Regions from separate parts of the Kitasatospora sp. NPDC093558 genome, predicted to be linked through region 1. Evidence: riboswitches for the same ligand, from Rfam matches in the RefSeq annotation. Region 1 holds a riboswitch; the other holds the start of a gene.

Region 1 (6,838 bases):
CCGGCCATCACGCCGAGTACGGTGCCGATGGTGTTGGACAGCAGCGTCGCGCCGAAGGCGACCAGCAGGGAGACCCAGGAGCCCTCGATGACGCGGGCGAGCAGGTCGCGGCCGTTGACGGGGTCGATGCCGAGGGGGTGGTCCATGCTCATGCCGCCCCAGTCCCCGAGCGGCAGACCGCCGAGGTTGGCGTCCAGCAGGTCCTGGTTGAAGGCGTCCGGATCGAGGCCGAACACCCCCTCGATCGGCTTGGCCAGGACGGCGAGCACGATCAGCAGGATCACGACGACGCCGCCGACGACGGCCAGCTTGTCCCGTTTGAAACGGGTCCAGGCGATCTGGCCGAGGGAGCGGCCCTCGATCTTCTGGGCCGGGCTCGCGGGGGCGGGTGCCTCCGGATCGTTCCCGGCGGTGGTGACGGATGTGGTCATGTCAGTTGGTCCCCTCGCCGACGGTGGCCGGCCCACGGGTGCCGGTCGCCGGCTTCGGCGGTGCGGCTATGCGGACGTGCGGAGGTGCTTAGGAGCGGGGTTTCGCGGCAGTGCGGCAGTGCGTCGTGCACAGGGCACTGCCACCACGCGGGATGGGCGTCGCGTGGCTGGAGCGGTCGGCGTGCGCGTTCACCTTTGTGGGGTTCCGAAGTCGCGCGGTGCGTTGCGCAGAACTCTCTGCCATCCGAACTGGCTTGCGCCAGCCCTGCCAAGCGACAGATGCCCAACTGTGATCTGCGTGCATGCACCCGCACGATCATTGGCATATCCCTCTTCACATGGCCGTGATAACCGTGTCAAGATGCCTGACACCCCTGGTCGCGAAGTCGTCCGGAAAACGCCGAAGCCGACCTGACATGACGTCAAGTCGGCTTCCGTAATCGGGTTTTGCCCGTTTGGGAGGTCAGCGCCCCGGGTATCCGGGCCACGGCCGCTGGGGCGGCTGCGGCTGCCCGTGCCAGCCGGGACCGGTCTGCTGCGGGTAGTACGGCGGGGCCTGGTGGCCCGGCGGCGGCACCGGCGGGTAGGCACCGGTCGGCCGGCCGAGCCCGGCCGCCTCGCGGTCGTAGAACGGCCGCGCCTTGGCCCGCATCCACAGCGCCACCGGGTCGAACTCGTCCGCCATCGCCACGGTGGACACCGCCAGCCCCTCCGGGGCCACCGCGATCGCCCGCTGCATCAGCGCCCGCACCGCCTCCACGGCCGGCGGGGAGCTGTCGTACAGGTCCAGGCCGATGGCCAGGTACGGTTCGCCCACGGCCGGCTGCACCCAGGCCCGGCGTAGCGCCCGGACGGCCCGCACCTCGCCCGCCTGGTGCTCCAGCAGCGCGAAGAACTGCTGGGCGTTCACCTGGGGCTCGCTGAGCTTCAGCGGCCCGGCCGGCAGCCGGTCCAGGCCCGCCGCGATCCGCCGCAGGTCCGCCCACGGCACGCCGACCCCGCCGCCCGGGGCGTGCGGGTTCAGCCACAGGCCCCAGCGGGTCCGGTACAGCGACGCGGCGATCTCGCGCCCGGAGATGACCTCGTGGGCGCGCGCCCAGCCGGAGGCGGCCAGCTGCTCGGGGGAGGTGACGGCCGGCGCGTAGCCGTGGCCGCTGATCTCCATGTTCCCGTACTGGGCGTCCGGGCTGCCCGGGGTGCCGTGCCACAGCAGCATCCAGACCTGGCCCTCGGCCAGGGCGCGGAGCAGTTGCTCGTACGCCTCGTAGCGCTCCGGCGCGACCTCGCGCAGCGCGCGCTCCAGCGCCCCCGGATCCGCGCCGGGGCGCCCGGCCGGTGCCTGGCCCCAGGGCCCCGGTGCACCACCGGACACCGCTCCCGCACTCATGCGCCCACCTCGCCGCGCCTCTTTCCTCACCGGCCACCGGCCCGTCGGCCGTCTGCACGCACCCTATGGCGCGGCACCGGCCGACGCCACGGCGACGTGCCTACGAACGAACCCCGTCACACCCGCGCGTAGAACGGCAGCACCCGGGTGAGCAGCCAGTCGACCACCGGATCGTCCGCGAGGTCGAGCAGCACGAGGTGGACGCCGCCGGGCAGCGGCGCGGTTCCCAGCGCGCGGCCCAGCGCATCGTTCACCGCCGCCGGGTCGGCCGGGGCGGCCGGGTCCAGCTGCACGCCGATGAACATGACGGTCGGCTCGCCCTCGATGCTCGCGAGCGCGCGCCGCGCGGTCAACACTCCCGGCAGCGCGGCGAGTTCGCCGCGGCAGGCGGCCAGGAAGTGCTCCGGGTCCTCGCCCGGCACGGGCTCGCGCAGCGCGACCCGGCCACCGGTCGGGGCCGAGGGGTCCTCCCAGCGGTCCTCGCGCGGCCCGCGGCGCAGCTCGGCGACGCCCTGCGGCGGCACCGGGATGCCGACGGCGGCCTCCGGGTTCACGGCGATGCCGACGCCCAGCGGCAGCCCGCGGGCGAACTCCCAGGCCGGCGCGATCGCGAAGGCCATCCCCGGCGCCTGCTGGAGGAACACCTCCTGCGAGGAGAACACCGGTACGTACGGTTCGCCGCCGAGCTCGATGGTCGGCAGGTCCAGCGACTGCCCCTGCGGGTCGCCCCCGGCGGGCAGCGGGATCCACACCTGGCTGCGCGCCAGGACCTCGACCACCCGCGGCGTCGCACCCGGATCGCCCAGCGCGGCGGTGAGCACCTGCTCCAGCTCGTTGGCCGGCCAGGCCCCGCCCGGCGGCGGCGTGTCCGGGCCGCCCCACCCCTGCTGCTGCTCCACCGGGTACCCCATGCGCCCCTGTACCGCCCTCTGCCCGTCGGCCGCCCACTGCTGTCGACGCGCAGCAGTCTAGGGTCTGCCGTCGATGTCCCGTCGTCCGCCCGGAGGGCGGGAAATCGACGGCAGACCCTAGGGGCGCCTGTTCCTTTCCGTGGTGTGTGACCGGGTCCCCTCTCCCATCGGTGCCGCGGACGTGCCATGATGTGCGCGTCCGACGGCGTCGTGCGCAGTCGGCCCCCTCCAACTCCATACCGGCCGCTCGACCCCGTGCGGGAGAGTCCGGAGTGCCCCGTCTGGCGGCACGGCCGGCGCCGAAGGAGCAAGTCCTCCCCGGAATCTCTCAGGCCCCCCTACCGCACGGGTTAGGCACATCTGGAAAGCGGCGCACGGCCTGTCGTGCGCCCACCCACGGTGCAAGCCGCCATCCTGTCCGGAAAGCTGGAAACAGCGACGGGCCGCTGCGCGGTGAAGCTCTCAGGTTCGACGACAGATGGGGAGACCCACGCCGCCGCATGCCCGCGCGCGGGGTCGGTCCCCGAGCGGGTCCGGTCCGGCGCGTGCACCCCTGAGTGCCCAGACCGAGGAGTTCCCAGGCCATGTCGTCCCTCCGCCTCACCGCGCTCGACGCGCTCCACCGCGCCCTCGGCGCGACCATGACCGACTTCGCCGGCTGGGACATGCCGCTGCGATACGGCAGCGAGCGCGAGGAGCACCTCGCCGTCCGCACCAAGGCCGGTCTGTTCGACCTGTCCCACATGGGCGAGATCACCGTGACCGGCCCGCAGGCCGGCGAGATGCTGGACCACGCGCTGGTCGGCTTCGTCTCCGCGCTCGGCGTGCTGCGCGCCCGCTACACCATGATCTGCGCCGAGGACGGCGGCATCCTGGACGACCTGATCGTCTACCGCCTGCGCGAGGACGCCTTCCTCGTCGTCGCCAACGCCTCCAACGCCCAGCTGGTGCTGGACGAGCTGATCGCCCGCGCCAAGGGCTTCGACGCCGTCGTCACCGACGACCGCGACACCTACGCGCTGATCGCCGTCCAGGGCCCGGAGTCCACCGCGATCCTCGCGAAGACCACCGAGGCCGACCTGCCCGGCCTGAAGTACTACGCGATCCTGCCCGCCCAGGTGGCCGGCCGGGACGTGCTGCTCGCCCGCACCGGCTACACCGGCGAGGACGGCTTCGAGATCTTCTGCGCCCCGGCCGACGCCGAGGCCATCTGGCAGGCGCTGACCGCCGCCGGCGAGGGCCACGGCCTGGTGCCGTGCGGCCTGTCCTGCCGCGACACCCTGCGCCTGGAGGCGGGCATGCCGCTGTACGGGCACGAGCTCTCCACCGACCTGACCCCGTTCGACGCCGGCCTCGGCCGGGTCGTCCGCTTCGACAAGACCACCAACGACGGCGCCTTCATCGGCCGCAAGGCCCTGGAGAAGGCCGCCGCCGAGGCCGAGGCGCTGCGTAGTCAGGGTGGGGCGCCGCGCGTCCTGGTCGGCCTGGTCTCCGAGGGCAAGCGCGTGCCGCGCGCCGAGTACACCGTGGTCTCCGCCGACGGCACGCCGATCGGCCGGATCACCTCGGGCGCGCCGTCCCCGACGCTGGGCAAGCCGATCGCGATCGCCTACGTCGACGCGGCCCACGCCGCCCCCGGCACCGCCGTCGCGGTGGACGTGCGCGGCAAGCACGAGCCGGTCGAGGTCGTCGCCCTGCCGTTCTACAAGCGCGCGCGCTGAGGATCTTCCCGGGCCCTCGGTCAACCACTGATCCACGCCGAAGCCGTCCGCGCGGCGGCCCGCTTCGTCGTACCCGCTTCCCATCCTGGAGAATGACGCCATGAGCAACCCCCAGCACCTGCAGTACACCAAGGAGCACGAGTGGCTGACGGCCGCCGAGGACGGTGTCTCGACGGTCGGCATCACCAAGCACGCCGCGGACGCGCTCGGTGACATCGTCTACGTGCAGCTGCCCGAGGTGGGCGACACCGTGACCGCCGGCGAGACCTGCGGCGAGCTGGAGTCCACCAAGTCGGTCAGCGACCTGTACTCCCCGGTGACCGGCGAGGTCGTCGAGCGCAACGAGGACGTCCTGGCCGACAACAGCCTGGTCAACAGCGCCCCGTTCGAGGGCGGCTGGCTGTTCAAGGTCCGCGTGGACTCCACCGACGAGCTGCTCAACGCCGACGAGTACACCGCCCTCATCGGCGGCTGACCAGCCCGTGACGGGAGGGGCCGCAGCGCGGTGGCCCCTCCCCCGCACCCCGCCGTCCCTCCTTCGCCCCGGGAAGACCACACCATGACGGTTCTCAACGAATCCCTGCACTCCCTCGACCCGGAGATCGCCGCCGCGGTCGACGCCGAACTGCGCCGCCAGCAGACCACCCTGGAGATGATCGCCTCCGAGAACTTCGCCCCGGTGGCGGTCATGGAGGCCCAGGGCTCGGTGCTCACCAACAAGTACGCCGAGGGCTACCCCGGCCGCCGCTACTACGGCGGCTGCGAGCACGTCGACGTCGTCGAGCAGATCGCGATCGACCGCATCAAGGCCCTGTTCGGCGCCGAGCACGCCAACGTCCAGCCGCACTCGGGCGCGCAGGCCAACGCCGCCGCGATGTTCGCGCTGATCCAGCCGGGCGACACCATCCTGGGCCTGAGCCTGGCCCACGGCGGTCACCTGACCCACGGCATGAAGATCAACTTCTCCGGCAAGCTCTACAACGTGGCCGCGTACCACGTGGACGAGAAGACCGGCCAGGTCGACATGGCCGAGGTCGAGCGCCTGGCCAAGGAGCACCAGCCGAAGCTGATCATCGCCGGCTGGTCCGCCTACCCGCGCCAGCTGGACTTCGCCGAGTTCCGCCGCATCGCCGACGAGGTCGGCGCCCTGCTCATGGTGGACATGGCGCACTTCGCCGGCCTGGTGGCCGCGGGCCTGCACCCGAACCCGGTGCCGTACGCGGACGTCGTCACCACCACCACCCACAAGACCCTGGGCGGCCCGCGCGGCGGTGTCATCCTGTCCAAGGCCGAGTGGGCCAAGAAGATCAACTCCGCGGTCTTCCCCGGCCAGCAGGGCGGTCCGCTGGAGCACGTGATCGCGGGCAAGGCCGTCGCGTTCAAGGTCGCCGCGTCCGAGGAGTTCAAGGAGCGCCAGCAGCGCACCCTGGACGGCGCCCGGATCCTCGCCGAGCGCCTCCTGCAGGCCGACGTCGCCGAGGCCGGCGCCAGCGTGCTGTCCGGCGGCACCGACGTGCACCTGGTGCTGGTCGACCTGCGCAACAGCCAGCTCGACGGCCAGCAGGCCGAGGACCGCCTCCACGAGGTCGGCATCACGGTCAACCGCAACGCGATCCCGAACGACCCGCGCCCGCCGATGGTCACCTCCGGCCTGCGCATCGGCACCCCGGCCCTCGCCACCCGCGGCTTCGGCGCCGACGACTTCCGCGAGGTCGCCGACATCATCGCCGAGGCCCTCAAGCCGGGCTTCGACGAGACCGTCGCCGCCGCCCTCAAGGCCCGCGTCACCGCGCTGGCCGAGAAGTACCCGCTCTACCCGAACCTCTGACCGTCGGGGGTGGGTGACCGGCCTCACGCCGGTCGGCCACGGCAGTTTCCGGGGCACCGCGCACACTGGAAGGACGCGCGGTGCCCCGTCCCATGTACCGCTTATGTCCGTCCACGAGACCAGACAAGGACGTCCCCCGTGGCCATCAGTGTCTTCGACCTTTTCTCCATCGGCATCGGCCCGTCGAGCTCCCACACGGTCGGCCCGATGCGCGCCGCCCGGATGTTCGCCCGGCGCCTGCGGTCCGAAGGCCTGCTGCCCCGGGTGGCGGGCGTACGGGCCGAGCTGTACGGCTCGCTCGGCGCCACCGGCCACGGCCACGGCACCCCGAAGGCCGTCCTGCTCGGCCTGGAGAACAACTCCCCGCGCACCGTCGACGTCGACCAGGCCGACAAGGACGTCGAGCGGATCACCGCCGAGAAGCGGATCAACCTGCTCGGCGAGCACCCGATCGACTTCGACCCCGACACCCAGCTGATCCTGCACCGGCGCCGCTCGCTGCCGTACCACGCCAACGGGATGACCCTGTGGGCGTTCGCGGCCGACGGCTCGACGCTGCT
Region 2 (6,838 bases), on a different contig from region 1:
CAGCATCCGACCGAGCGCGTCGAGACAGGCCTGGAGCTTTCGCCGGTACAGCTGCCGGTCCGCCAGGTCCGCTCGCGTCGCCACGACCTTCTCGCCCATGGTCCCCTCCTCCTGAGCCGCCGGCCCGACCGACCGTGCCAGACATCATGCCCACCCGGAAGATCGATACCCGAAGGCGCGTACGGGCTTGCAATGCAAGGAAACTGACGACTATTCAGAGTATCTGCCGACTTGCCCGCGGCCACCGCCTGTGATAAACAGGTCACCCTGCGCACCTGTTCGATAGAATTCGCACTGCGCTCCGGCCGGTCCGCTCCCCGCCCCGAGGCCCTCGTCGAGGGCGGCGACCGCGCCGGCTCCGCGATCCTGCACAACCGGACACGGCCAGGTCCCGTCACCGATGACACACCGCGCCACGCCGGTATGCCGCACTCGCACGCCGATCTCACACGGAGAGGCGACCTCGCCATGACTCTGCAGACCCCGCAACCCCCGCCGAGCGCCCTGCGCGCGGTCCTCGCCGCACTCGACTCGGAGACCGCGCTGCGCCAGCCCGCCGCCGCAGCGCTGCGTCATCCGGCCGGCCCCCTGCTGCCCGCGCACCCGCTCGCCGTCCACGTCCTGGAGGGCCCGCGCCCCGAGCTCACGGCCGCCCGGCGGACGGGCTGGCGCTTCCTGATCAAGGACGGCGCCGACGTGGCCGCCGCCGCGGAGGTGGTGCTGGACATCGAGGGCCACACGTTCTCCCACTTCACCGCCGGCCCCTACCTGGACTCCACCGTCCGGGCGCTGCGCCAGGCCTGGCAGCTCGCACAGGGCTCCCGGGTCCGCCACCAGCCCCGCCTGCTGACCTTCCCCGGCCAGTACGCGACGGCGCTGTGGCTGCACAGCCCCGACGCCGGCCCGGCCGCCGACCTGCTGATCCCGCTCGCCCCGGCGCCGCTCGGCGTCACCGCGCACCGCGCGTACCCGGCCGCCGAGCTCCTCCCGCTGCTCGCGCGCGCCCCGCTCGTCAAGCCGCTGCTCCTCGGCACCTCCTGACCCGCGGACCCCTGCCGCTCCCCCCTACCCCGGGCTTCCCCGGACCCCTCACTCACCCGAACGGGTCACCGTCCATGGCCCCGACGGGTCACCTTGCGCCTGACCCGTTTGTGCGTCATTCCCGGCTGAGCCCACCTGAACGGGTGATCTCTGCCCGGGAGTTGTGGCGCATGTCACGAAATCGCTGCGCGCGCGTCCGTAGATGCCGACACTGGGAACCAGCGTGGAAGGACCACCTGTCCTACCCACTTGAGCGCCGCTCAACACCTGGTCGGCGCGCGGACAGGATCCGACTGCGCGGCGGTTCCCGACGGCACGCCGTCGGCGACCGCCCCACGGGGAGGATCGCAGAGCGAAGCGAGGGTACGTATGTGCCAGCACCGTCCTGAGTGCCCGTCGGCCGAGTCCGAGGACCGCGAGGCGGCCGTGCCGGTGGCCTGCCACCCGGAGCAGGGCTGGAGCCTGCTCTGCAACGGCGTCCTCCTGTTCGAGGACACCGGAGAGCTGCTGCCCGACGGCCGGGTGATCGCGCCGCGCCGCCCGGTCGCCCACGCGGCCTGACCTCGCGGTCCGACCGTACGCACGCACCACCACCAAAGCGCGGGGGCAGCCCACGAACGGGGCAGGGCCCCGGCGGATCATCCCGCCGGGGCCCTGCCAGTCACACCTGCCGGGGCAGGATCAGACGCCGTACTCGTCCAGCGGCGGGCACGAGCAGACCAGGTTGCGGTCGCCGTACGCGCCGTCGATCCGGCTGACCGGCGGCCAGTACTTGTCCGCCGGGTTCACGCCGGCCGGGAAGACGGCCTCCTGGCGCGAGTAGCCGTGCGCCCAGTCACCGGCCAGCGTGGCGGCGGTGTGGGGGGCGTTGCACAGCGGGTTGTCGTCGGCGGCCCACTCGCCCGAGCCGACCTTCTCGATCTCGGCGCGGATCGCGATCATCGTGTCGCAGAACCGGTCGATCTCGTGCAGGTCCTCGGACTCGGTCGGCTCGATCATCAGCGTCCCGGCCACCGGGAACGACATCGTCGGCGCGTGGAAGCCGTAGTCGATCAGGCGCTTGGCGATGTCGTCCACCGTCACGCCCGTCTCCTTGGTGAGCGGACGCAGGTCGATGATGCACTCGTGCGCGACCAGCCCGCCGGGACCGGTGTAGAGCACCGGGAAGTGCGGGGCCAGGCGCTTGGCGATGTAGTTGGCGTTCAGCACGGCGACCTGGGTCGCGTGCTTGAGGCCCTCGCCGCCCATCAGCCGGACGTACGCCCAGGAGATCGGCAGGATCGCCGCCGAGCCCCACGGCGCCGCCGAGATCGGGCCGACACCGGTGGCCGGACCGGCCTCCTCCTGCAGCGGGTGGTTCGGCAGGTACGGCGCCAGGTGGGCGCGCACCCCGACCGGGCCGACGCCCGGGCCGCCGCCGCCGTGCGGGATGCAGAAGGTCTTGTGCAGGTTCAGGTGCGAGACGTCCGCGCCGAACTTGCCCGGCTTGGCGAGGCCGACCAGGGCGTTCAGGTTGGCGCCGTCCACGTACACCTGGCCACCGGCCTCGTGCACCAGGGCGCAGATCTGGGTGATCTCGGTCTCGTACACGCCGTGGGTGGACGGGTAGGTGACCATCAGCACGGACAGGCTGTCGCGGTGCTGCTCGATCTTGGCCTTCAGGTCCTCGACGTCCACGTCGCCGTCGACGAGGGTCTTGACCACGACGACCCGCATGCCGGCCATCACGGCCGAGGCCGCGTTGGTGCCGTGCGCGGAGGACGGGATCAGGCAGACATCGCGCTGGGTGTCGCCGTTGGCGTGGTGGTAGGCGCGGACGGCCAGCAGGCCGGCCAGCTCGCCCTGCGAGCCGGCGTTCGGCTGGATCGAGACGGCGTCGTAGCCGGTCACCTCGACCAGCTGCTGCTCCAGCTGGCGGATCAGGGTCAGGAAGCCCTGGGCCTGGTCGATCGGCGCGAACGGGTGCAGCTGGCCGAACTCCGGCCAGGTCACCGGCTCCATCTCGGTGGTCGCGTTGAGCTTCATGGTGCAGGAGCCCAGCGGGATCATGCCGCGGTCCAGCGCGTAGTCCCGGTCCGACAGGCGGCGCAGGTAGCGCAGCATGGCGGTCTCCGAGCGGTGGCTGTGGAAGACCGGGTGGGTGAGGTACTCGTCCTCGCGCAGCAGCGCGGCGGGCAGCGCCTCGGCGGTCTCGGCGGCCTCGACGGCGGGCACGCCGAACGCGGCCCAGACGCCGGCCAGGTGCTCGCGGGTGGTGGTCTCGTCGGTGGAGACCGAGATCCGGTCCTCGCCGTCCTGGAAGACGTTGATGCCGTTGGCGCGGGCGGCGGCGGCGATCTCGGCGGCGCGGCCCGGGACGACGGCGGTCACGGTGTCGAAGAACTCGCCGTGCAGCAGCTCGACGCCGCCGGCCCGCAGGCCCTCGGCGAGGGCGGCGGCGTAGCGGTGGGTGCGGCGGGCGATGTCGGCCAGGCCGTCCGGGCCGTGGTAGACGGCGTACATCGAGGCCATGACGGCGAGCAGCACCTGGGCGGTGCAGATGTTGCTGGTGGCCTTCTCGCGGCGGATGTGCTGCTCGCGGGTCTGCAGCGCCAGGCGGTAGGCGCGGTTGCCGTCCGAGTCGACGGAGACGCCGACCAGGCGGCCGGGCAGCGAGCGGGCGTACTCGGCGCGCACCGACAGGTAGCCGGCGTGCGGGCCGCCGAAGCCCATCGGCACGCCGAAGCGCTGCGAGGTGCCGCAGGCGATGTCGGCGCCGAGCGAGCCGGGCGACTTGAGCAGGGTCAGCGCCAGCAGGTCGGCGGCGACCGCGACGATCGCGCCGAGGCCGTGGGCCTGCTCGATGACGGGGGTGAGGTCGCGCACGACACCGGTGGCGCCCGGGTACTGGAGCAGCACGCCGAAGACGCCGCGCTCGGCGATCTCGGCCGGGATGCCCGCGGAGAGGTCGGCGACGACGACCTCGACACCGGTCGGCACGGCGCGGGTGTTGATCACCGCGATGGTCTGCGGCAGGGTCTCGGCGTCGACCAGGAAGACGCCGCCCTTGACCTTGGTGACGCGCCGGGCCAGCGCCATCGCCTCGGCGGCGGCGGTGCCCTCGTCGAGCAGCGAGGAGCCCGAGGTGGGCAGGCCGGTCAGGTCGGAGACCAGGGTCTGGAAGTTGAGCAGCGCCTCCAGGCGGCCCTGCGAGATCTCCGGCTGGTACGGGGTGTACGCGGTGTACCAGGCCGGGTTCTCCAGGACGTTACGCAGGATCACCGGCGGGGTGAAGGTGCCGTAGTAGCCCAGGCCGATCATCGGCTGGAGCACCCGGTTGCGGCCGGCCAGCTCGCGCAGCTCGGCGAGGACCTGGGCCTCGCTGCGGCCGGCGGGCAGGTCCAGGCCCGTGATGGAACGGATCGCCTCGGGCACGGCGGTGGCGGCGAGCTCGTCCAGCGAGCCGTAGCCGACCTGGGCCAGCATCTTCTCCTGCGCGGCGGCGTCGGGGCCGATGTGGCGGTTCTCGAAGGGGCTGGCCTGCTCGAGCTCGGTGAGGGTGACGGCGCCGCTCGGGCGTCCCGCGTTCGACTGGGCGTTCATGGTGGTCGAGGCCTCCTGGTCACGGACCGGCGGGGGTACGCACGCCGGTCGGCCTGCACCGCTGCGGACAGCGGGTGGGCCTGCTGGCGGGCGGACCCGACAGGCCTCCCCCTCTGTCATCGGGACCTGAGAGCTTCGCCCGCACGGCGCGCCGTGGGCGCCCCGCCGGCTTGCACCGTCGGTGAGGGTGGTGGCCGTCGGCTCCCTCGCCGGCGGTCCTGCCCTGCTTTCCAGAGTGACCTATCCCACACGGTACGGATGCCTGAGAGATTCCGGGGAGGAGTTGCTCCTTCGGCGCCCCGACCAGCGGTTTTCGCCTTCGGGGACTCTCCCGAGCGGGCTCGGCGGTCGGGGCCCAGGGTACCAGCGGGAGCCCGTTCGATCACGGGTGTGTCCGGTCACTCGGGGTCTACGCGCGTCCCCCGAACGGCCCACCCCGCAGCCCGTCCGGCCGCACCCCGCTCGCGGCCGTCCGGTTGATGGCTTTTGGTGTGAAGTGGCGGACGGTTCGGGTGCTCCGGCCGCCGTCCTGCGGGCGTTCCGCAGGCGCAGCGCACTGGAGGAAAGAGTGCAAACCGATATCGACCCCCGCGACCTGATCGGCCACAAGGCGGTCGACCGCAACGGAGACAAGATCGGCACCGTCGACGAGGTGTACCTGGACGACGCCACCGGCCGGCCGGAGTGGGCCGCCGTCCGCACCGGCATCTTCGGCCGGGACGCCTTCGTCCCGCTCACCACGAGCGAGTTCTCCGGCGACGAGCTCCGCGTGCCGTACGACAAGTCGCTGGTCAAGGACTCGCCGGACTTCGGCGTCGGCCAGCACCTGTCGCCGGCCCAGGAGCTCCAGCTCTACCGCTACTACGGCCTCGACACCCCCGTGAACGGCCGGCCGACGAACGGCGACGCCGGGCCCCCGAAGCCCGACCTCGACTTCGGCACCACCGCGGCCGCCACCACCACCACGACGGTCGCCCCCATGACCACGACCACCCTCACCACCGCTCCCACCACGACCGCCACGGAGGCCAACGTGCGGACCCTCAGCACCCCCGCGCCCGCCGCCGCCCCGTTGGCGGCCCCGACCACGACCGCACCATCCCCCGCCGTCCAGCCCACGGCCCAGCCCAGCGTCCAGCCCAAGCCGCAGGCCGCGCCGGCGACCGAGGCCCCGTCCGCCCCCAGCGGCCCGGTCGAGATCACCTGCCGCGAGGAGCGGCTGGACATCACCACCGAGTGGCACGTGCTGGGCACGGCGAAGCTGCGCAAGTACGTGACGAGCGAGCAGGTCGAGCGCCGAGTCCCGGTGGTCCGCGAGCGGGTCCGGGTGGAGCGGATGCCGGTGGGCGACGCCGAGCGGGCGGCCCTCACCGACAAGGAGATCGCCGAGGCGGTGGAGGAGGTGACCCTGCGCGAGGAGCGCCCGGTGGTCCGCAAGTACCTCGCCCCGGTCGAGCGCGTCCGCCTCGTCGTCGAGCGCTACACGGCGGAAGAGGTCATCCACGACGAACTCCGCCGCGAGAACGTCGAGATCCACGACGACACCCCCGCCACCCCCAACGGCACCCCCACCCCCAACGGAGCCTCCCTCCGCCCCCTCTCCTGAGCAACCCCCTCAAAGGCTCCCGGCCCCCACCGGGAGCCTTTCCCATGCCCCCGACCACCACCCCCCACCCAGCACAGACGCCCCCGCCCCCACCCGCCGCTCCCCCTCTGCCAAACCCCACCACTCCACCCCACCCCCCACCCCCAGCCCGCCGCAGGCGCCCCCCAACCCCCACCCGCCGCTCCCCCTTTGCCAAACCTTAACCACTCGATATTTGACACTCTGAAGTATCTCCCTGCATGGTTATTTCAGTTCATTCACTATGTACGGGAGGAAGCAACCGTGAGTGAGGCACCACAGCCCACCACCGCGGCCGAGAAGCAGAGCAGCACCCGGGTCCTGCCGGCCCTCATCCTGGCGATGCTGTCGTTCAGCGTGGTGCAGACCGCGGTCGTCCCGATCCTGCCGTCACTGGCCAAGGAACTGGACGTCTCCGGCTCCAACATCACCTGGCTGATGACCGCCAACCTGCTCTCCGCCGCCGTGCTGACTCCCCTCCTGGGCCGCTTCGGCGACCTCCGGGGCCGCAAGCCGATGCTGCTGATCTCGCTGGCCGGTCTGGTCGCCGGTTCGGCGCTCGCCGTCAGCACCCACTCGTTCAGCCTGCTG

The links. A riboswitch is a leader RNA that binds a small molecule or an ion and turns the genes downstream of it on or off. The one in region 1 is predicted to bind glycine.
Region 2: it holds a riboswitch for glycine, as region 1 does, so the genes downstream of both, gcvP (aminomethyl-transferring glycine dehydrogenase) here and gcvT (glycine cleavage system aminomethyltransferase GcvT) in region 1, are expected to answer to the same signal.

The regions. Positions count from the first base shown of each region.
Region 1 covers NZ_JBFBDY010000074.1:8,196-15,033, reverse strand. Annotated here, with positions in the region: gene AB0O00_RS10965 (ABC transporter permease) at 1-431, opposite strand, end outside; gene AB0O00_RS10960 (enhanced serine sensitivity protein SseB C-terminal domain-containing protein) at 895-1,818, opposite strand; gene AB0O00_RS10955 (enhanced serine sensitivity protein SseB C-terminal domain-containing protein) at 1,935-2,729, opposite strand; glycine riboswitch at 2,978-3,083, shown strand; gene gcvT (glycine cleavage system aminomethyltransferase GcvT) at 3,314-4,450, shown strand; gene gcvH (glycine cleavage system protein GcvH) at 4,551-4,925, shown strand; gene glyA (serine hydroxymethyltransferase) at 5,010-6,278, shown strand; gene AB0O00_RS10935 (L-serine ammonia-lyase) at 6,417-6,838, shown strand, end outside.
Region 2 covers NZ_JBFBDY010000104.1:3,586-10,423, reverse strand. Annotated here, with positions in the region: gene AB0O00_RS13545 (glutamate--cysteine ligase) at 1-99, opposite strand, end outside; gene AB0O00_RS13540 (hypothetical protein) at 469-1,041, shown strand; gene AB0O00_RS13535 (DUF5999 family protein) at 1,411-1,602, shown strand; gene gcvP (aminomethyl-transferring glycine dehydrogenase) at 1,723-4,623, opposite strand; glycine riboswitch at 4,864-4,967, opposite strand; gene AB0O00_RS13525 (PRC and DUF2382 domain-containing protein) at 5,192-6,229, shown strand; gene AB0O00_RS13520 (MFS transporter) at 6,512-6,838, shown strand, end outside.